DNA from 2 places in the Amycolatopsis samaneae genome. Region 2 is predicted to be linked to the other one. Evidence: riboswitches for the same ligand, from Rfam matches in the RefSeq annotation. Region 2 holds a riboswitch; the other holds the start of a gene.

Region 1 (9,754 bases), on a different contig from region 2:
GTACTTGACGCTCATGTCGGCGCCGGTCTCCCGCATCGTCTTGATCGCCTTGTCCAGCGTGACGACGTGGCTCCCGTCGCCGCGCATCGCCATCCGCGCGGCGTGGATGGCCTTGGACGCGCCGACCGCGTTGCGCTCGATGCACGGAATCTGCACGAGCCCGCCGACCGGGTCGCAGGTGAGCCCGAGGTGGTGTTCGACGCCGATCTCCGCGGCGTTCTCCACCTGCGCCGGGGTGCCACCGAGTACCTCGGTGAGCCCGGCGGCGGCCATCGCGGACGCCGACCCGACCTCGCCCTGGCACCCGACCTCGGCCCCGGAGATCGACCCGGTCTGCTTGAGGATCGAGCCGATCGCGCCGGCGGTGAGCAGGAACGTCACGATCCCGTCGTCCGACGCGCCACGGATGAACCGCTGGTAGTAGTGCAGCACCGCGGGGATGATCCCGGCCGCGCCGTTGGTGGGCGCGGTGACGACCCGCCCGCCCGCTGCGTTCTCCTCGTTCACCGCGAGCGCGTACAGGCTGACCCAGTCCATCGCGTACAGCGGGTCGTCGGCGCCGTCCTCGGCGAGCAGCTTGTCGTGCAACGCCTTCGCGCGCCGCGGCACCTTGAGCCCGCCGGGCAGCACGCCTTCGTGCGCGCAGCCGTTGTGGACACATTCGGCCATGACGGCCCAGATGCCGAGCAGACCCTCGCGGATCTCGTCCTCGGTCCGCCAGGCGAGTTCGTTGCGGAGCATGATCTCGCTGACCGGCAGGCCGGTCGACGCGCAGTGCGCGAGCAGGTCGGCGCCGGTACGGAACGGATACGGCACCGGGGTCGAGTCCTCCACGATCACCGTGTCGGTCTCGTAGGACTCGTCCCGGACGAACCCGCCGCCGACCGAGTAGTACGTCCGCTCGCGCAGCAGGGCGCCGTCGCCGTCGAACGCGCGGAAGACCATGCCGTTGGGGTGCGCGGGCAGCGACTTGCGGCGGTGCATGGTGAGGTCGGTGTCCTCGGTGAACACGATCTCGTGGTCGCCGCCCAGTTTCAGCCTGCCGGACTCGCGGATTTCCGCGATCCTGCCCGGCACCGTGGTGGTGTCGACCTCCTCGGGACGGTCACCGGAGAGCCCGAGCAGCACGGCCTTGTCACTGCCGTGCCCGAACCCGGTGGCACCGAGCGAGCCGAACAGCTCGGCCTGGACACGGGCCGTGCCGTCCAGCAGGCCCTCCGCGGCGAGACCGTCCACAAAGGTCCGCGCGGCCCGCATCGGCCCGACGGTGTGGGAGCTCGACGGGCCGATGCCGATGGAAAACAGGTCGAAGACGCTGATCGCCATTGATCCGCCCCTTCCTCAGGTCCTCGCCAGCAGCGAGCTTGCCTCTTGCGCGGCCGGACCCGCCTCGGCGAGGTGCCTCAGGTTGTCCGGCAGCTCTTCTCCACGGTAACTCTTCGTCTGGGCGTAGAGGCGTCCGGCGCGGTAGGAGGACCGCACGAGCGGCCCCGCCATCACTCCGGCGAACCCCATCGCCTCGGCGGCCTTGGAGTGCTCGACGAACTCCTCCGGCTTGACCCAGCGGTCCACTGGGTGATGCCGCGGCGACGGACGCAGATACTGCGTAATCGTCAAAATCTCACAACCCGCGCCCACCAGATCCCGCATCGCCGGAGCCACCTCGTCCGGAGTCTCACCCATCCCCAGGATCAGATTCGACTTCGTCACCAAACCGGCCTCACGCGCCTTGGTAATCACCTCAAGCGACCGCGCGTACCGGAAACCTGGACGCATCCGTTTGAACACCCGGGGCACCGTCTCCAGATTGTGCGCCAACACCTCCGGGCGGGAAGCGAACACCTCGGCCAGCTGCGCCGGGTCCGCGTTGAAGTCCGGAATCAACAACTCGACACCGGTACCCGGGTTGAGTTCGTGGATCTGCCGCACCGTCTCCGCGTACAACCACGCGCCGCCATCCTCCAGGTCATCGCGGGCGACGCCGGTCACCGTCGAGTACCGCAACCCCATCGCCTGGACACTCTCAGCCACCTTGCGCGGCTCGGTCCGATCCAACTCGGCGGGCTTACCAGTGTCGATCTGACAGAAATCACACCGACGCGTGCACTGATCACCACCGATCAGGAACGTCGCCTCCCGATCCTCCCAACACTCATAAATGTTGGGACACCCGGCCTCTTCACACACCGTGTGCAAACCCTCACGACGCACCAAGCCCTTGAGTTCCGTGAACTCCGGACCCATCTTCGCGCGGGTCTTGATCCAGGAAGGCTTCTTCTCGATCGGGGTCTGGCTGTTACGGACTTCCAGCCGCAGCAGCTTCCGACCCTCCGGTGCCGCGGTCATCGCGCGAGATCGGCGTAGAGCGGGTGCTTCTTGGCCAGCAGTTCGACCCTGGCACGCAGGGTCTGGCGCACGTCGTCGTCGAAGTCGGGCTTGAGCGCCTCGGCGATGATGTCCGCGACCTCGGTGAAGTCCTCGGCGCCGAAGCCGCGGGTGGCCAGCGCCGGGGTGCCGATACGCAGCCCCGAGGTGATCATCGGCGGGCGCGGGTCGAACGGGACGGCGTTGCGGTTGACCGTGATGCCGACCGAGTGCAGCCGGTCCTCGGCCTGCTGACCGTCCAAAGCGGACTGAACGAGGTCGACGAGCACGAGGTGCACGTCGGTGCCGCCGGTCAGCACCCGGACGCCCGCCTCCGCGGTGTCCGTGCGCGAGAGCCGGTCGGCGAGGATCTTCGCGCCCGCCAGCACGCGCTCCTGGCGCTCGCGGAACTCCTCGCTCGCGGCGATCTTCAGCGAGACGGCCTTGGCGGCGATGACGTGTTCGAGCGGCCCGCCCTGCTGGCCGGGGAACACCGCGGAGTTGATCTTCTTCGCGAGTTCCTGGCGGCAGAGGATGAGCCCGCCGCGCGGGCCGCCGAGCGTCTTGTGCGTGGTCGTGGTGACGATGTCGGCGTGCGGCACCGGCGAGGGGTGCAGCCCGGCCGCGACCAGCCCGGCGAAGTGCGCCATGTCGACCATGAGCTTCGCGTCCACCGCGTCGGCGATGCGGCGGAACTCGGCGAAGTCGAGCTGACGCGGGTAGGCGGACCAGCCCGCGACGATCAGCTTCGGCCTGTGCTCGACGGCCAGCCGCTCGATCTCGGCCAGATCGACGAAGCCGGTCTCCTTGTCGACATGGTAGGCGACGACGTTGTACAGTTTGCCGGAGAAGTTGATCTTCATCCCGTGCGTCAGGTGCCCGCCGTGCGCGAGGTCGAGGCCGAGGATCGTGTCACCGGGCTTGAGCACCGCGAACATCGCGGCGGCGTTCGCCTGCGCGCCCGAGTGCGGCTGCACGTTGGCGTGCTCGGCGCCGAAAAGCTCCTTCGCGCGGTCGATCGCGAGCTGCTCGACGACGTCGACGTGCTCGCAACCGCCGTAGTAGCGGCGGCCGGGGTAGCCCTCGGCGTACTTGTTGGTCAGTACCGAACCCTGCGCCTCGAGCACGCCCAGCGGCGCGAAGTTCTCCGAGGCGATCATCTCCAGGGTGGACTGCTGGCGGGTGAGCTCGTCGGCCACCGCGGCGGCGACCTCCGGGTCCACTTCGGACAGCGGCGCGTCGAACGTGGTCATGGGTCAGGCCTCCTGAGTGAGCACCGCGTACGCGGCGGCGTTGAGCAACTCCGGCAGGTCACCGCTGACGCGCACCCGCACCAGCCAACCCTGACCGAACGCGTCGTCGTTGATGACCTCGGGGCGCTCCGAAGTGGTCTCGTTCACTTCGACGACCTCGCCGCTGACCGGCGAGTACAGCTCGCTGACCGACTTGGTCGACTCGACCTCGCCGAACACCTCGCCCGCGGTGACCTGGTCCCCCGCCGAGGGCAGCTGGACGAAGACGATGTCGCCGAGCGACTCGGCGGCGAAGGCGGTGATCCCGACCGTGGCGACGCCGTCGGCGACGCTCAGCCACTCGTGATCCTTGGTGTAGGACAGTTCCTGGGGAATGCTGGTCATGACAAAGCCTTTCGGTGGAGCCGACGAAACCCGGGTGGTCAGGGCCGTCAGGAGCGCTTGTAGAACGGGAGGGCGACGACCTCGACGGGCTCGACCCGCCCGCGGATGTCGACGGAAAGCTGGGTGCCGGGCTCGCTGTGCGCGCGGTCGACGTAGGCCATGGCGACCGGGAAGCCCAGCGTCGGCGACAGCGCGCCGCTGGTGACCTCGCCGATCTCGGTCTCGCCCGCCAGCACCTTGTACCCGTGGCGCGGGGCGCGGCGCCCGGCGCCCTTGAGGCCGACCCGCACGCGCGGGACGTCAGCCTTCGCCAGCTCCTCCAAGGCGGCTTTCCCGACGAAGTCGCCGGGCTTCTCGAACTTCACGACCCGGCCGAGCCCGGCCGCGAACGGGTTCAGCGCGCGGCTGAGTTCGTTGCCGTACAACGGCATTCCCGCTTCGAGCCGCAGCGTGTCGCGGCAGGCGAGACCGGCCGGGAGCAGCCCGTGCGGCTGGCCCGCCTCGGTCAGGATCCGCCACAACTCCGGTGCCTCGGCGGCCGGGACGAACAGCTCGAAGCCGTCCTCGCCGGTGTAGCCGGTGCGGGCCAGGAGGACGTCGTGCCCCTTCACCGTGGCCGGGACGCTCGCGTAGTACTTCAGCGAGTCCAGGTCCGCGTCGGTGACCGAGCGGAGGATCGCCACCGCGTTCGGGCCCTGGACGGCGATCAGCGCGACGTCTTCGGAGCGGTTGTCGACCACCGCGTCGAACCCGGCGACCCGCTCGGCCAGCGCTTCGGCGACGACGTCCGCGTTGCCCGCGTTCGCCACCACCATGAACTTCTCGTCGGCGAGCCGGTAGACGACCAAGTCGTCGAGCACGCCGCCCTCGGCGTCGCAGATCATCGTGTAGCGGGCGCGGCCCGGCTTGACGCCGGACAGGTTGCCCACCAGCGCGTAGTCCAGCGTCGCCGCGGCCTGCGGGCCGGTGACGTCGATCTCCGCCATGTGCGAGAGGTCGAACAGCCCGGCCGCGGTGCGCACGGCCTTGTGCTCGGCCAGTTCGCTGCTGTAGCGGACGGGCATCGACCAGCCCGCGAAATCGGTGAACAGCGCACCGAGTCCCTTGTGGACTTCGTGCAGGGAGGTTTCCTTCGACACGGGTTCAGCCTTCGTAAGCGTTGAGGGGCGGGCAGGAGCAGACGAGGTTGCGGTCGCCGTGGGCACCGTCGATCCGGCGCACCGGCGGCCAGTACTTCGTCTTGCGGGAAACCCCGGCGGGGAACACCGCGAGTTCGCGGTCATACGGCTTGTCCCACTCGCCGACCAGCGCGCCCGCGGTGTGCGGGGCGCCCCGCAGCGGGCTGTCCGCCGCGGTCCAGCGGCCCTGGGCGACGCCGTCGATCTCCTCACGGATGGCGATCATCGCGTCGCAGAACCGGTCGATCTCGGTGAGGTCCTCGCTCTCGGTCGGCTCGACCATCAGCGTGCCCGCGACCGGGAACGACATCGTCGGCGCGTGGAAGCCGTAGTCGATCAGGCGCTTCGCGACGTCGTCGACGGTGACGCCGGTTTCCTTGGTGATCCCGCGCAGGTCGAGGATGCATTCGTGGGCGACGAGGCCGTCCTGCCCGGTGTAGAGCACCGGGTAGTGCGGGCCGAGCCGCGCGGCGACGTAGTTCGCGGCGAGCACCGCGACCTCGGTGGCCGCGGTGAGGCCGGGCGCGCCCATCATCCGGACGTAGGCCCAGGAGATCGGCAGGATCGAGGCCGAACCGTAGGGCGCGGCGCTGATCGGGCCGACGCCGGTGTCCGGGCCCGCGGCCTCCAGCAGCGGGTGGTTGGGCAGGTAGGGCGCGAGGTGCGCGCGCACCGCGACCGGGCCGACGCCGGGGCCGCCACCGCCGTGCGGGATGCAGAACGTCTTGTGCAGGTTCAGGTGCGAGACGTCGCCGCCGAACTCGCCCGGCTTGGCAAGGCCCAGCAGCGCGTTGAGGTTCGCACCGTCCACATAGACCTGTCCGCCGCCGTCGTGCACGATCTTGGCGAGCCGCTCGATGCCGTGCTCGTACACGCCGTGGGTGGACGGGTAGGTGACCATGATCGCGGCGAGGGTGTCGGCGTGCGCGTCCACCTTGGACTGGAGGTCGTCGAGGTCGACGTTGCCCTCGGCGGTGCACTTGACCACGACCACGCGCATCCCGGCGAGCACCGCGGAGGCGGCGTTGGTGCCGTGCGCGGACGACGGGATCAGGCAGACGTCGCGGCCCTCGTCGCCGTTGGCGCGGTGGTAGGCGCGGATCGCGAGGAGCCCGGCGAGCTCGCCCTGGCTGCCCGCGTTCGGCTGCAGCGACACCTTGTCGTAGCCGGTGACCTCGGCCAGCCAGCCGGCCAGCTGCTCGACGAGCAGGTGGTAGCCCTCGGCGTCCCCGGCGGGCGCGAACGGGTGGATACCCGCGAACTCGCGCCAGCTGATCGGCTCCATCTCGGTGGTGGCGTTGAGCTTCATCGTGCACGAGCCGAGCGGGATCATGCCGCGGTCGAGCGCGTAGTCCTGATCGGACAGCCGGCGCAGGTAGCGCAGCATCGCCGTCTCGGACCGGTGCGCGCCGAAGACCTCGTGGCCCAGGTAGCCGCTCTCGCGGGCGATCCCCTTCGGCAGGGCCTCGCCACCATCCACAGTGGTCTCGACGGCCTCGATCCCGAACGCCCGCAGCACCTTCGCGAGGATGTCCGGCCGGGTGACCTCGTCGCAGGCGACGCGGACGTGGTCGGCGTCGACGTGGCCGAGGTTGACACCGCTTTCCCGCGCGGCGGCGTGGATTTCCGCGGCCTTCCCGGGCACCCGGGCGACGACGGTGTCGAAGAAGCCCTCGTGCACGACCTCGACGCCGCCCTTTCGCAGCGCGTTCGCGAACCCGGCGGCCAGTTCGTGGACGCGCGTCGCGATGCGCTTGAGCCCGTCCGGGCCGTGGTAGACGGCGTACATCGCGGCGAGCACGGCGGGCAGCACCTGCGCGGTGCAGATGTTGGACGTCGCCTTCTCGCGGCGGATGTGCTGCTCACGGGTCTGCAACGCGAGACGGTAGGCCGAGTTGCCGTCGGCGTCGACCGAGACCCCGACCAGGCGGCCGGGCAGCGACCGCTCCAGTCCACTTCGGACGGACAGGTACCCGGCGTGCGGGCCGCCGTAGCCGAGCGGGACGCCGAAACGCTGCGTCGACCCGGCCGCGACGTCGGCACCGAACTCGCCCGGCGAGGTGATCAGCGTCAGCGCGAGCAGGTCCGCGGCGACGGTGAACAGCGCGCCCGCGGCCTTCGCCGAACCCGAGATCGCGTGGTAGAAGCCGGGGCCGCGCAGCACGCCGGACGCGCCGGGGTACTGGACGACGACGCCGAAGAACTCCTCGGGCAGCCCGGTCAGCAGGTCGCGGACCTGGACCTCGATGCCCAGCGCCTCGGCGCGGGTGCGGACCACCGCGATCGTCTGCGGCAGGCATTCGGCGTCGAGCACGACGACGTTCGACTTCGCCTTGGAGGCGCGGCGCATGAGCGTGACGGCCTCCGCGACGGCGGTGCCCTCGTCGAGCAGGGAGGCGTTCGCGGTGGCCAGGCCGGTCAGGTCGGCGACCATGGTCTGGAAGTTGAGGAGGGCTTCGAGCCTGCCCTGCGAGATCTCCGGCTGGTACGGCGTGTAGGCGGTGTACCAGGCCGGGTTCTCCAGCACGTTGCGGCGGATCACCGGCGGGGTCACCGTGTCGTGGTAGCCGAGGCCGATCATCTGCGTCATCGGCCGGTTACGCGCGGCGAGGGCGCGCAGTTCGGCGGTGGCGTCCTCTTCGGACGCGGCGGGGGGAAGGTCGAGGCCGTGGGTGGCGCGGATGGCGGACGGCACGGCGGCGGCGACCAGCGCGTCCAGGCTGCCGTACCCGCACTCGGCCAGCATCTTGGCCTGTTCGGCCGCGGAGGGGCCGATGTGGCGGGCGTCGAATGATGTCGAAGTGATGGGGAGCTCCTCGGGCCGGGCACAGGGTAGACCGGTGCGCTGGAACTCCCCCTCTGTCATGGCACCTGAGAGTTTCACTGTCCGTGCTTGATCGAACACAGCACAGCTTTCACCTTGGGTGAGGCGTGGGTACGCCTGCTTTCCAGAGTGGCCTCGCACGAAGCGGTAGTGGGTACCTGAGAGATTCCGGGGAGTTTGCTCCTTCGGTGCCTCACCACGTTCGTGAGGGCTCTCCCGCTCCGGCTCGACGGCCCGATCTGTAGTTGTCGCGCATACCGTACCCGGCGGCTTCACCCCCCGTCCACTTCTCCCCGCCCACACCACACCGGCGTTCTCACGTGATTGAACGGCGACCTCATGTGATTGAGCGGCGATCTCGCGTGATTGGCCGGGGTCCCCGCCCGATCACGCGAGATCTCCGTCTGATCACGCCAGGTCGCCGTCGGATCACGCGAGATCGCCGTTACAGCGGGGTGACGTAGGCGCCGGAGATGCCGCCGTCGACGAGGAACTGGGACGCGGTGACGAAGCTGGCGTCGTCGCTGGCCAGGAACGCGACGGCGGCGGCGATCTCCTCCGGCTCGGCGAAGCGGCCGATCGGGACGTGCACGAGCCGCCGCGCTGCCCGTTCGGGGTCCTTGGCGAACAGTTCCTTGAGCAGCGGGGTGTTCACCGGGCCGGGGCACAGCGCGTTGACGCGGATGTTCTCGCGCGCGAACTGGACGCCCAGCTCACGGCTCATCGCGAGCACCCCGCCCTTGGACGCGGTGTAGGAGATCTGCGAGGTCGCCGCGCCCATGACCGCGACGAACGACGCGGTGTTGATGATCGAGCCCTTCCCCTGGCGTTGCATGTGCGGCAGGACGGCCTTGCAGCACAGGTATACCGAGGTCAGGTTGACCTGTTGGACCCGTTGCCACGCCTCGATGCCGGTGGTGAGGATCGAATCGTCCTCCGGCGGTGAGATCCCGGCGTTGTTGAACGCGACGTCGACCGAGCCGAACCGGTCGACCGTGCTCTGGAACAGGGCCTCGACCTGCTCGGCGTCGGTGACGTCGGTCCGCACGAACGCCCCGCCGACCTCGTCGGCGGCCGCCTCGCCCGGCTCCGGCGCGACGTCGGCGATGACGACCTTCGCGCCCTCGCTGGCCAGGCGGCGCGCGGACGCGAGCCCGATCCCGCCGGCCCCGCCGGTGATCACCGCGACGCGGCCCTCGAAACGCTGCACCATCCCTATTCCTCCGTGCTCAGAAAGACGTTCTTGGTCTCGGTGAACGCCGTCGCGGCGTCCGGGCCCAGTTCGCGGCCGAGGCCGGACTGCTTGAATCCGCCGAACGGCGTCCAGTACCGCACCGACGAGTGGGAGTTGACCGAGAGGTTCCCCGCCTCGACGCCGCGGGCGACGCGGAACGCGCGGCCCACGTCGCGGGTCCAGATCGACCCGGACAGGCCGTACTCGGTGTGGTTGGCCATGGTCACCGCGTCGGACTCCTCGGCGAACGGGACGACGGCGACCACGGGCCCGAAGATCTCGTCCGCGGCCAGGGGATCCTGGAGGTTCGGCGGGGTGACGACGGTCGGCGCGAACCAGAAGCCGGGTCCCTCCGGCGCGCTCCCCCGGAACGCCACCGGCGTCTCGGCCGTGACGTAGGAGGACACCTTCGCGTGGTGCCCGGCGGAGATCAGCGGCCCCATCTCGGTCCGCTCGGACCCCGGGTCGCCGACCACGACGCCCCGCACGGCGGGTTCGAGCAGGTCCATGAACCGGT
Region 2 (9,754 bases):
CACTTCTCCTACGGCCTCGACCTGCCCGCGATGATGCCCGGCTGGGCGCCGATGCTGCAGGGCGACGCGCTCGCCGCCCCGCGCACCGCCTTCCTCAACGAGGTCCGGCAGCTGCAGGACGCGGTGAGCGCGGTCGCCGAATGCCGCAAACCGGTCGTCGCCGCGGTGTCCGGCTGGTGCATCGGCGGCGGTGTCGACGTCATCGCCGCCGCCGACGTCCGGCTGGCCAGCGCCGACGCGAAGTTCAGCGTGCGCGAGGTCAAGGTCGCCATCGTGGCCGACCTCGGCAGCCTCCAGCGGCTGGCCTCGATCATCGGCGAGGGGCACCTGCGGGAGCTCGCGCTGACCGGCAAGGACATCGACGCGGCGCGCGCGGAGAAGATCGGCCTCGTCAACGACGTCCACCCCGACCAGGACACCGTGCTGGCCGAGGCGCGCAAACTCGCCGCGGAGATCGCGGCGAACCCACCGCTGGTCGTCCAGGGCACCAAGGACGTGCTCAGCGTCAACACCGAGCGTCAGGTGGCCGACGGGCTGCGGTACGTCTCGGCCTGGAACGCGGCCTTCCTGCCGAGCAAGGACCTCGCCGAGGCCGTGCAGGCCTTCCTCGCCCGCCGCCCGCCGGAGTTCACCGGCGAGTAGCCGGGAGACGGCGGGGTCAGCCCGCCGCGGTGGCACTGACCTGGCGGTCGTCCTCGGTCGAGCAGATCGTCACCGGGTCGCCGGGTGTGCTGCCGCAGGTCCAGTCGCCGAGCGCGACCGGACCGCTCGCCGCCTCCGGGGACACCTTGGTGAAGTAGTCGGTGAACACCCGGACCGCCTGCGCGCAGTCGGCCTTCCCGGACGCGACCACCTTCGCCGCCTTCCCGCTGGGTGTCCTGACCTCGCCGCAGGCGGTCCCGGGAAGCGCCGGGCCCACCGCGGCGGCCTGCCGGGCCGGTGCGGCGGGCGGTGCCGAGGGGGCGCCGGCGCCACACCCGGCGAGCAGTCCGGCGGCCGCGGACAGGATGGCCAGTAACATGGGGGGTCGTGCGCGCATGGGCCCTTCTCGAACGGTTCGTCGGTAGTCGGTTTTCGGCTGGGTCATTCGGACGGGACGACGGAGGCGAACACCGTCCGCTCGCCCTTGCTGCACGTGGTGCCGCCCTGCGCGGCGGGCGCGCCGGAAACACACAACCAGCCGTCGACGGTGTCGTTCACCGCGTCGTTGGAGCCGGATCCCTGACGGCCGGCGATCTTCCGGTGGAACTCGGTGACCAGCTTCGTGGCCTCGGCGCAGGCGACCCCGGTGGCGGCGCCGTCGAGGACGTTGAGCGTCAGCCCGCTGGCGGCGGTCACCGCGCCGCAGGAACCGGCGGCGGGTGCCGCGGCGGGCGCGGTCGTGCCCGGCGGGCTCGCGGACGGCGACGGCGACGGCGGCGTGGTCGTGCCGGTGTCCGGCAGCGGCGGCGGCGCGTGGGTGGCGGCCGAGGACGGCGCGCCCGGCACGGCGCTGGGCGGGGACGGGGCGGGCGGTGCGGCCGGGTCGCCACCGCAGGCGGCGAGGGCGGGGACGGCGAGACAGGCCGTCAGCAGCGCGCGCCACGCTCGCGGGAGGGTCGGATGGGGCACCCGCATTCCTTTCGTCCGGCGGTCGGCCCCATTCTCGCTCACCGCGGGGCACCCGGCAGGGATCGACACCCGGCGAGTCCGCCGGAGGTTATCGGCGCGCGCCGTCACCCGTTCGCCGCCCCCGCCTTCCCAGTGTCCATTGTGGACGATTAATATCCCGTTCACGCAGCGGCACAATGGACTGCCGTCGCGCATCGATCGGTGGAATTCCCGGTGCGGTGGTTAACATCCGCCGCCCCGCTGCCGAAGATCCCCAGGAGTGCTCCGGCACTTTCCCGTCCCCGTGCACCCGTCCCCGAATCGTGAGACCGATGACCAGCGAATCAGCATCCGGCCCGGCCGGTGAATCAGAAAGCTCTTCCAGCGGCGCACTGCCGACCGTTCCTTCGAGTGTCGTCTGGTGCGGCGGACGCCCCTACGTGCTCGAAATCCGGCCGGGCCGGGCCCGCTGGATGGGCACCGACGAGCGCGGCAGGCCCGAGGCGCTCAGCGGCGCCGAACTCGAACGGCGAGGCTGGAGCCCGCGCCGCGCCTGCTGACTCGATTCACCCACCGCCACCACCCTCAATGGAGAGGCTGCGCCTCACTGATTAGTCCATCCATGCCCCCGCCACCACCCTCAGCGGAGAGGCTGCGCCTCACTGATTAGATATTGGCCGTGAGTACCGCCCCGGATCAGAGCGCGGAGCCGTCGCTGCTGCGGCAGGCGCTGAACGTCCCGAACATGCTGTCGCTGCTGCGGCTGGCCGGTGTCCCCGTCTTCCTCTGGCTGCTGCTGGGCCCGAAGGAGGACGGCTGGGCGCTCGCGATCCTCGTGTTCAGCGCGCTCACCGACTGGCTCGACGGCAAGCTGGCCCGCTGGCTGAACCAGATGTCGCGGCTCGGACAGCTGCTGGACCCGGCGGCCGACCGGCTCTACATCCTCGCCACGCTCTTCGCGTTCCTGCTGCGCGAGATCATCCCGTGGTGGGTCGTGGTGCCGCTCGTCCTGCGCGAGCTGGTGCTCGGTGTCTGCGTGCTGCTGCTGCGGCGGCGCGGGTTCGCCCCGCCCGAGGTCACCTACATCGGCAAGGGCGCGACGTTCGTGCTGATGTACGCGTTCCCGTTCCTGCTGCTCACCCAGGGTGGTTCGGACATCGCCGCGATCGCTCGGCCGATCGGGTACGCCTTCACCATCTGGGGTGGCGTCCTCTACGTCTGGTCCGGCGTGCTGTACGTCGTCCAGGCCGCCCGCGCCCTGCGCGCGGCCCCGACCGGCTGAGGGCGAGGCCGTTCGGGGGGAGTGGCGGGCGCCGCCGCGGGCCTGGTGGAACACTTGTGCGCGACGAGATCGTTAGTGAGGGCACCAGAAAGGGGAGCGGCGTTGTCCACTCCGGAAGAGCTGCGCTACACCGAGGAACACGAGTGGGTCGCCACGCGCGAGGGCACGCTGGTGCGGGTGGGTATCACCGAGTACGCGCAGGAACAGCTCGGTGACGTGGTGTTCGTCGACCTGCCCTCGGTGGGCAAGCAGCTCGGCGCCGGGGACGCCTTCGGCGAGGTGGAGTCCACCAAGAGCGTTTCGGAGCTGTTCGCGCCGGTCGCCGGCGAGGTCGTCGCGGTCAACGAGGCGGTGTCCCAGTCGCCCGAGCTGATCAACAGCGACCCCTACGGCGAGGGCTGGCTGATCGAGATCCGGCTGGACGACCCGGCCGGGCTGGAAGCGCTGCTCGAAGCCGAGGCCTACCAGGCGCTCATCCAGGGCTGAAACCCTTTCACGCGAGGGGTTCCCGCTGGCCGTGGCGTTCCCGCGGCCGATAGAGGGAGCCCCGAGCCGGAGAATCGATCAGACACGGTACGTTGAGCGCTACACGTTCTTTGAGTACTGGCAACATCATGTGTGAGGAGAGAGCTCAGGTGAGCACGAACGACGGGCCCGGCGTTCCCCCGGAGCAGTCTCCGGAGCGGACCTCTGTCTTCCGGGCCGACTTCCTGGCCGACGTGGAAGGCCATGAGCCCGCGCCGGCCGCCGAGGCGCCGGTACAGGGCGTCGACGCCCTGCCGCCGGGTTCGGCACTGCTGGTCGTGAAGCGGGGCCCCAACGCGGGGTCGCGGTTCCTGCTCGACCGGGACACCACCAGCGCCGGACGGCACCCGGACAGCGACATCTTCCTGGACGACGTCACCGTCTCCCGCCGGCACGCCGAGTTCCGGCGTGAGGGTGGCGAGTTCGTCGTCATCGACGTGGGCAGCCTGAACGGCACCTACGTCAACCGCGAGCCGGTCGACCAGGCGGTGCTGGCCGGTGGCGACGAGGTGCAGATCGGGAAGTTCCGCCTGGTCTTCCTGACCGGACCGGGGCACGGTGGCCAGGGGGCATAGTGACGGCGGCCGGGCGGCCCGATCGCTCTTCGGCACAGCGCGACGGGTTGAGCATCGGGGCGGTACTGGCGCAGCTGCGCGATGACTTCCCCGATGTCACCATCTCCAAGATCCGGTTCCTCGAGGCGGAAGGCCTGGTCCAGCCGGGCCGGACGCCCTCGGGATACCGGCAGTTCGCCGCGGCGGACGTGGAGCGCCTGAGGTTCGTGCTGTCCGCCCAGCGGGATCACTACCTCCCGTTGAAGGTCATCAAGGAACAGCTGGACGCGGCCGACCGGGGCGCCGAGCCCGCACCGGGCGCGCCCCGGTTGCCGCGCAAGCTGGTCCCGATCGACGCCCCCGCCGACCCCGGCGGGCTGCCCGGCCCGGACGACTTCGCGTCCGGCCGGGATCTCCGGCTGACCCAGGAGGAGCTGCTGGAGCAGGCCGCCATCGACGAGGCCACCCTCGCCGAGCTGCGGCAGTACGGTCTCGTCCGGCCGGGGCCCTCGGGTTTCTACGATCCCGGCGCGGTCCAGATCGCGCGCACCGTGCGGGCGATGACCGAATTCGGTATCGAGCCGAGACATCTGCGTGCCTTCCGCGCCGCGGCCGACCGCGAGGTCGGCTTGCTGGAACAGATCGTGACCCCGGTGTACCGGCATCGTGACGCCGACGCGAAAGCAAGGGCCGACGAGGTGGTTCGCGAGCTCGCGGCGCTGTCGGTGACCCTGCACACCCTGCTTGTGAAAGCGGGAATCCGCGGCGTCACCGGTGGTTGAGACCCGAGCGGGGCGCGCGGGCGCCGAGAACCCCTGCGACGCCGGATGTCAATGCCTGAATGTTGGCCACCCAATGCCGTACCGTGAGAGCAGGGTTTGCCCCGCGCGAACCGAGAAAGTCCGCCACTAGCGAGCACAGCGCTCGGATCACGGGTAGCGTCGAGGATGTCGGCGCCGACGCCGGGACAGCGTTGCGGCCCGTGCGCACGAGAGGAGGCGAAGCCCGATGAGCGAGATGCGCGTCGTCGGCGTGCGGGTGGAGCTACCCGCCAATCAGCCGATCTTGTTGCTGCGGGAGACCGAAGGCGAACGGTACCTGCCGATCTGGATCGGCTCGGTCGAAGCCACCGCCATCGCCTTGGAGCAACAAGGAGTCCGCCCCGCCCGCCCGCTCACCCATGACCTGCTGAAAGAGGTCATCGGAGCGCTCGGCAGGGAACTCGAGCAGGTCGTCATCACCGACCTCAAGGAAGGCACGTTCTTCGCCGAGCTCGTCTTCGACGGCGACATCAGGGTCTCCGCCCGCCCGAGCGACTCCGTCGCGCTCGCGCTGCGGATCGGTGTCCCCATCCACGCCGTCGACGCCGTCCTCGAGGAAGCCGGCCTGATCATCCCGGACGAGCAGGAGGACGAGGTCGAGAAGTTCCGCGAGTTCCTCGACTCCGTCTCCCCGGAAGACTTCCGCGGCGCCGACACCTGACCGGTGTGGCCCCGTCCAGCACGGGCCGCGCTCGCGCCCATCGATTCCGATGAGCGCGAACGCGGCCCGTTGTCATGGTCCCGCCTTCTTCCCGATCGCTCACTTCGCGGCGGGAGCCGTGGCGCGTTCGAAAAGGTCGGCCAGCTCCCGGCCGTAGCGGTCGATGTCGAGCGTGGGATCCGCCTTGAACTGGGCCGCGACGCCGTCGATCGCCTGGGCGATGGACATCGCCATCACGTCCGGGGCGAAGTCGCCGAAGGCGCCCTCGGCCTGGCCCTGCTTCAGCTGCCGGTACACGGCCCCCACCCGGAGGTCGTTCAGTACCGGCCCGGCCATCGTCCAGCCGTCCTCGTCCTCGGCGTTCGCCGTCATCTCGGTCAGTACCCGCACGCAGTCCGGGTAGTCGCGCAGGAACGCCACCGAGGTCTCGATGTGCGCCCGCAGGTTCCCGGCGCGGTCCGCGGCGCCGACCCGGCCTTCGGTCCGCTCCGCGAGGAAGTTGGTCTTCGTCTCGATCACTGTGCTCAGCACCGCCTGCATCAGCCCGGCCTTGCTGGTGAAGTGGTACGAGATGAGCCGGGTGCTGCTGAGCCCGGCACGCTCCTTGATACGGGCGAACGTCGTCTTCCGGTACCCGACCTGGGCCATCGTCGCGATCGTGGCTCCGATGATCTGCGCTCGGCGGGCGGCCTCGGTCACCGAGAGGCCCAGTTCCGCCTGCGTGTCCGTGTTTACTTGCATGAGTAAAAATTAACACAGCTGAGTAAAACTGTCCAGTATCGGCCCGCCACCCGTCCGCTGCCCGATCGCTCGTACGGCGAACGGACTAAAGCCTCAAGACGAACTTGAGGCCAGCCGCGCGTCGCGTTGACCGGCACCTTGCATGCGCTTACCGTCAAAGGCGGTAAATCGCCACGATGTGATTCGACGCGACGCGATGTTTCGCGGGCGCGGGGTTCGTGGCGGTTCATCCCGGCCGGTCCACTCCTGGGTCCGACCGGCTTGTCGTTCGCCGGCCGCCAGGTCGGGCGAGGGGAGGCACGCGTGGTCGAGGCTGGTCCTGAGAAACAGCCTGTTCAGGTCGCCGGCGGTGAGCAGGGCGAACTGTTCCCCGACGCCTCGCTCCCGGACGAACTGGTCGGCTACCGGGGCCCCGCCGCCTGTCAGATCGCCGGGATCACCTACCGGCAGCTCGACTACTGGGCCAGGACGAAGCTGGTGGCGCCGAGCATCCGCACCGCCCACGGTTCGGGTTCGCAGCGGCTGTACTCGTTCAAGGACATCCTCGTCCTGAAGGTCGTGAAGCGTTTACTGGACACCGGGGTCTCGCTGCAGAACATCCGGGTCGCGGTCGACCACCTGCGGGTCCGCGGAGTGCGTGATCTGGCGAAGGTGACCCTGTTCTCCGACGGCACCACGGTCTACGAGTGCACCTCGCCGGAGGAGATCGTCGATCTGCTCCAGGGCGGCCAGGGCGTCTTCGGCATCGCGGTCAGCGGTGCCATGCAGGAGATCAGCGGCACGATCCACGAGTTCCCCGCCGAGCGCGCCGACGGCGGCGAGATCGAGCCGATGGTCCCCGACGAGCTGACACAGCGGCGCAACGCGCGTCGCACCGGGTGATCACGACCCCCGGGTGACGGCAGGGTAGGCTCTGTCCCGCGGTCGACGAATCCGCGCGGGAGAGTCCGAGCCGTCAACAACCTTGAGCTCGGCGCCGAAGGAGCAAGTCCTCCCCGGAACCTCTCAGGCACCCTGGACCGCGCGGACGAGACGCCTCTGGAAAGTGGGTCACCAGGACACAGCCTGGTGACTCCGCCGAAGGTGCAAGCCCGGCTCAACACACGGGTGAAACTCTCAGGCGCCTGCGGGCACGGACAGAGTGGGGAGGAGTTCTTCGGGGTTGGGCGAGCCCTGCTCGCGGCACGCGCTCGCCGGACCCCTCCGGAGTATCTTGTGGGGAGCGACCCCCACACCCCCGCCAGTGGGGGTTGGGCGAGCCCTGCTCGCGGCACGCGCTCGCCTGAACCCTCCGGAGTGTCTTGTGGGGGTGCAACCCCCACACCCCGCCCGGCGGGCTTCGCCCCCGGACCCCCGCCGTGGTCGCCTTCCTGCCGGTCCTGCGTCTTCAGGAGGCCAACCGTGGTCACCTTCAGTTCTAGAGTCTGGTTGGGCAGGCACGGCCTTTCGGAGGAGGCAGCCATGGAACCGTCGCTTGCCGAGCTGGAGGCTGGAATTCCCTTCGCTGACCGGCACATCGGGCCCGGTCCCGAAGAACTCGCCCATATCCTTGACGTGGTGGGCGTGGCCTCGCTCGACGAGCTCGCCGAACGCGCCGTTCCCGCCTCTTTGCGGGACTCGGCTCGGCCTCCGGAGCTGCCGCCCGCCGCGACCGAAAGCCAGGCACTGGCCGAACTCCGCGCACTCGCCGCGCGCAACCGGCCGATGATCCAGATGATCGGCCTCGGCTACCACGACACCGTCACGCCGCCGGTGATCCGCCGGAACCTCTTCGAGAATCCCGCCTGGTACACCGCCTACACGCCCTATCAGCCCGAGATCTCCCAGGGCAGGCTGGAAGCGCTGCTCAACTTCCAGACGATGATCGCGGACCTCACCGGGCTGCCCGTCGCCAACGCGTCGCTGCTCGACGAGGCGACCGCCGCGGCGGAGGCGATGACGCTGGTCCGCCGCGCCGGGAACCCGCGGTCCGCCCGCTTCGTCGTCGACGAGGACACGCTGCCCCAGACCATCGCGGTGCTGCGTACCCGCGCCGAGCCGCTCGGTATCGAGCTGGTGGTCGCCGACCTCTCCCAGGGCATCACCGGCCTCGGCCTCGGCGGGGACTTCTTCGGGATCCTGCTGAGCTGTCCCGGCGCCTCGGGCGCGGTGCGCGAGCTGGCGCCGGTGATCGCCGAGGCGAAAGCGCTCGGCGCCGCCGTGGTCGTGGCCGCCGACCCGCTCGCACTGACCCTCCTGCCCCCGCCGGGGGAACTCGGCGCCGACGTCGCGATCGGCTCGGTGCAGCGCTTCGGCGTCCCGATGGGCTTCGGCGGGCCGCACGCCGCGTACCTCGCCGTGCGCGCCGGGCTGGAGCGGCAGCTGCCGGGCAGGCTCGTCGGCGTCTCGGTGGACGCCGACGGCGCGCGGGCCTACCGGCTGGCGTTGCAGACCCGCGAACAGCACATCCGGCGGGAGAAGGCGACGTCGAACATCTGCACCGCACAGGTGCTGCTCGCGGTGATGGCCTCGATGTACGCGGTCCACCACGGTCCGGACGGACTGCGGGCGATCGCGCGCCGCGCGCACCGGATGGCGACGGTGTTCGCCGCCGGGCTCGCCGAAGGCGGCGTGGAGATGCGTCACGGCGAGTTCTTCGACACCGTGATCGCGGTCGTGCCCGGCCGTGCCGCGGCGGTCGTGGCGGCGGCTCGTGACCTCGGGGTCAACCTCCGGCTGGTGGACGCCGACCACGTCGGCGTCGCCTGCGACGAGACCACGACCCGTGAACGGCTTTCGCTGGTGTGGAAGGCTTTCGGCGTCAGTGTGTCCGATGTGGACTCGCTGGACGCGGACACCGCGGACGCGCTGCCCGTGCCGCTGCGGCGGACGGGGGACTACCTGACCCACCCGGTGTTCCACGCGTACCGTTCGGAAACCGCGTTGCTGCGCTACCTGCGGACGCTGGCGGACCGGGACGTGGCGCTTGACCGGAGCATGATCCCGCTCGGGTCCTGCACCATGAAGCTCAACGCCGCCGCGGAGATGGAACCGGTGAGCTGGCCGGAGTTCGCCGGCCTGCACCCGTTCGCGCCCGCCGGGGACGCCGCCGGGCTGCTGTCCGTGGTGTCCGATGTGGAGGGCTGGCTCGCCGCGATCACCGGCTACGACGCGGTGTCGTTGCAGCCGAACGCGGGCAGCCAGGGTGAGTTCGCGGGGCTGCTGGCGATCCGGGCCTATCACCGCTCACGGGGTGAGGGCGCCCGCGAGGTCTGCCTGATCCCGGCCAGCGCGCACGGCACCAACGCGGCCAGCGCGGTGCTGGCCGGGATGCGGGTGGTGGTCGTGCGCTGCGACGAGCGCGGCGACATCGACCTCGCGCATCTTCGGTCCACTGTGGACGAGCACGCGGCGGACCTCGCGGCGATCATGATCACCTACCCGTCCACGCACGGCGTCTACGAGGACACCGTCGGCGAGGTCTGCGCAGTGGTGCACGACGCGGGCGGCCAGGTGTACGTGGACGGGGCGAACCTCAACGCACTCATCGGGCTGGCGCAATTCGGCCGGTTCGGCGCGGACGTCTCGCATCTCAACCTGC

What was found. A riboswitch is a leader RNA that binds a small molecule or an ion and turns the genes downstream of it on or off. The one in region 2 is predicted to bind glycine.
Region 1: it holds a riboswitch for glycine, as region 2 does, so the genes downstream of both, gcvP (aminomethyl-transferring glycine dehydrogenase) here and gcvP (aminomethyl-transferring glycine dehydrogenase) in region 2, are expected to answer to the same signal.

What each region holds. Positions count from the first base shown of each region.
Region 1 is NZ_BAABHG010000003.1:452,210-461,963, reverse strand. It holds gene ABD987_RS09245 (L-serine ammonia-lyase) at 1-1,326, opposite strand, end outside; gene lipA (lipoyl synthase) at 1,342-2,346, opposite strand; gene ABD987_RS09235 (serine hydroxymethyltransferase) at 2,343-3,617, opposite strand; gene gcvH (glycine cleavage system protein GcvH) at 3,621-4,001, opposite strand; gene gcvT (glycine cleavage system aminomethyltransferase GcvT) at 4,049-5,140, opposite strand; gene gcvP (aminomethyl-transferring glycine dehydrogenase) at 5,145-7,985, opposite strand; glycine riboswitch at 8,139-8,232, opposite strand; gene ABD987_RS09215 (3-oxoacyl-ACP reductase) at 8,449-9,216, opposite strand; gene ABD987_RS09210 (aldehyde dehydrogenase family protein) at 9,219-9,754, opposite strand, start outside.
Region 2 is NZ_BAABHG010000005.1:157,273-167,026, forward strand. It holds gene ABD987_RS14340 (crotonase/enoyl-CoA hydratase family protein) at 1-642, shown strand, start outside; gene ABD987_RS14345 (hypothetical protein) at 659-1,021, opposite strand; gene ABD987_RS14350 (hypothetical protein) at 1,084-1,611, opposite strand; gene ABD987_RS14355 (hypothetical protein) at 1,923-2,150, shown strand; gene clsA (cardiolipin synthase ClsA) at 2,270-2,872, shown strand; gene gcvH (glycine cleavage system protein GcvH) at 2,975-3,358, shown strand; gene garA (glycogen accumulation regulator GarA) at 3,508-3,972, shown strand; gene ftsR (transcriptional regulator FtsR) at 3,972-4,733, shown strand; gene ABD987_RS14380 (bifunctional nuclease family protein) at 4,960-5,433, shown strand; gene ABD987_RS14385 (TetR/AcrR family transcriptional regulator) at 5,533-6,174, opposite strand; gene ABD987_RS14390 (MerR family transcriptional regulator) at 6,478-7,056, shown strand; glycine riboswitch at 7,103-7,206, shown strand; gene gcvP (aminomethyl-transferring glycine dehydrogenase) at 7,636-9,754, shown strand, end outside.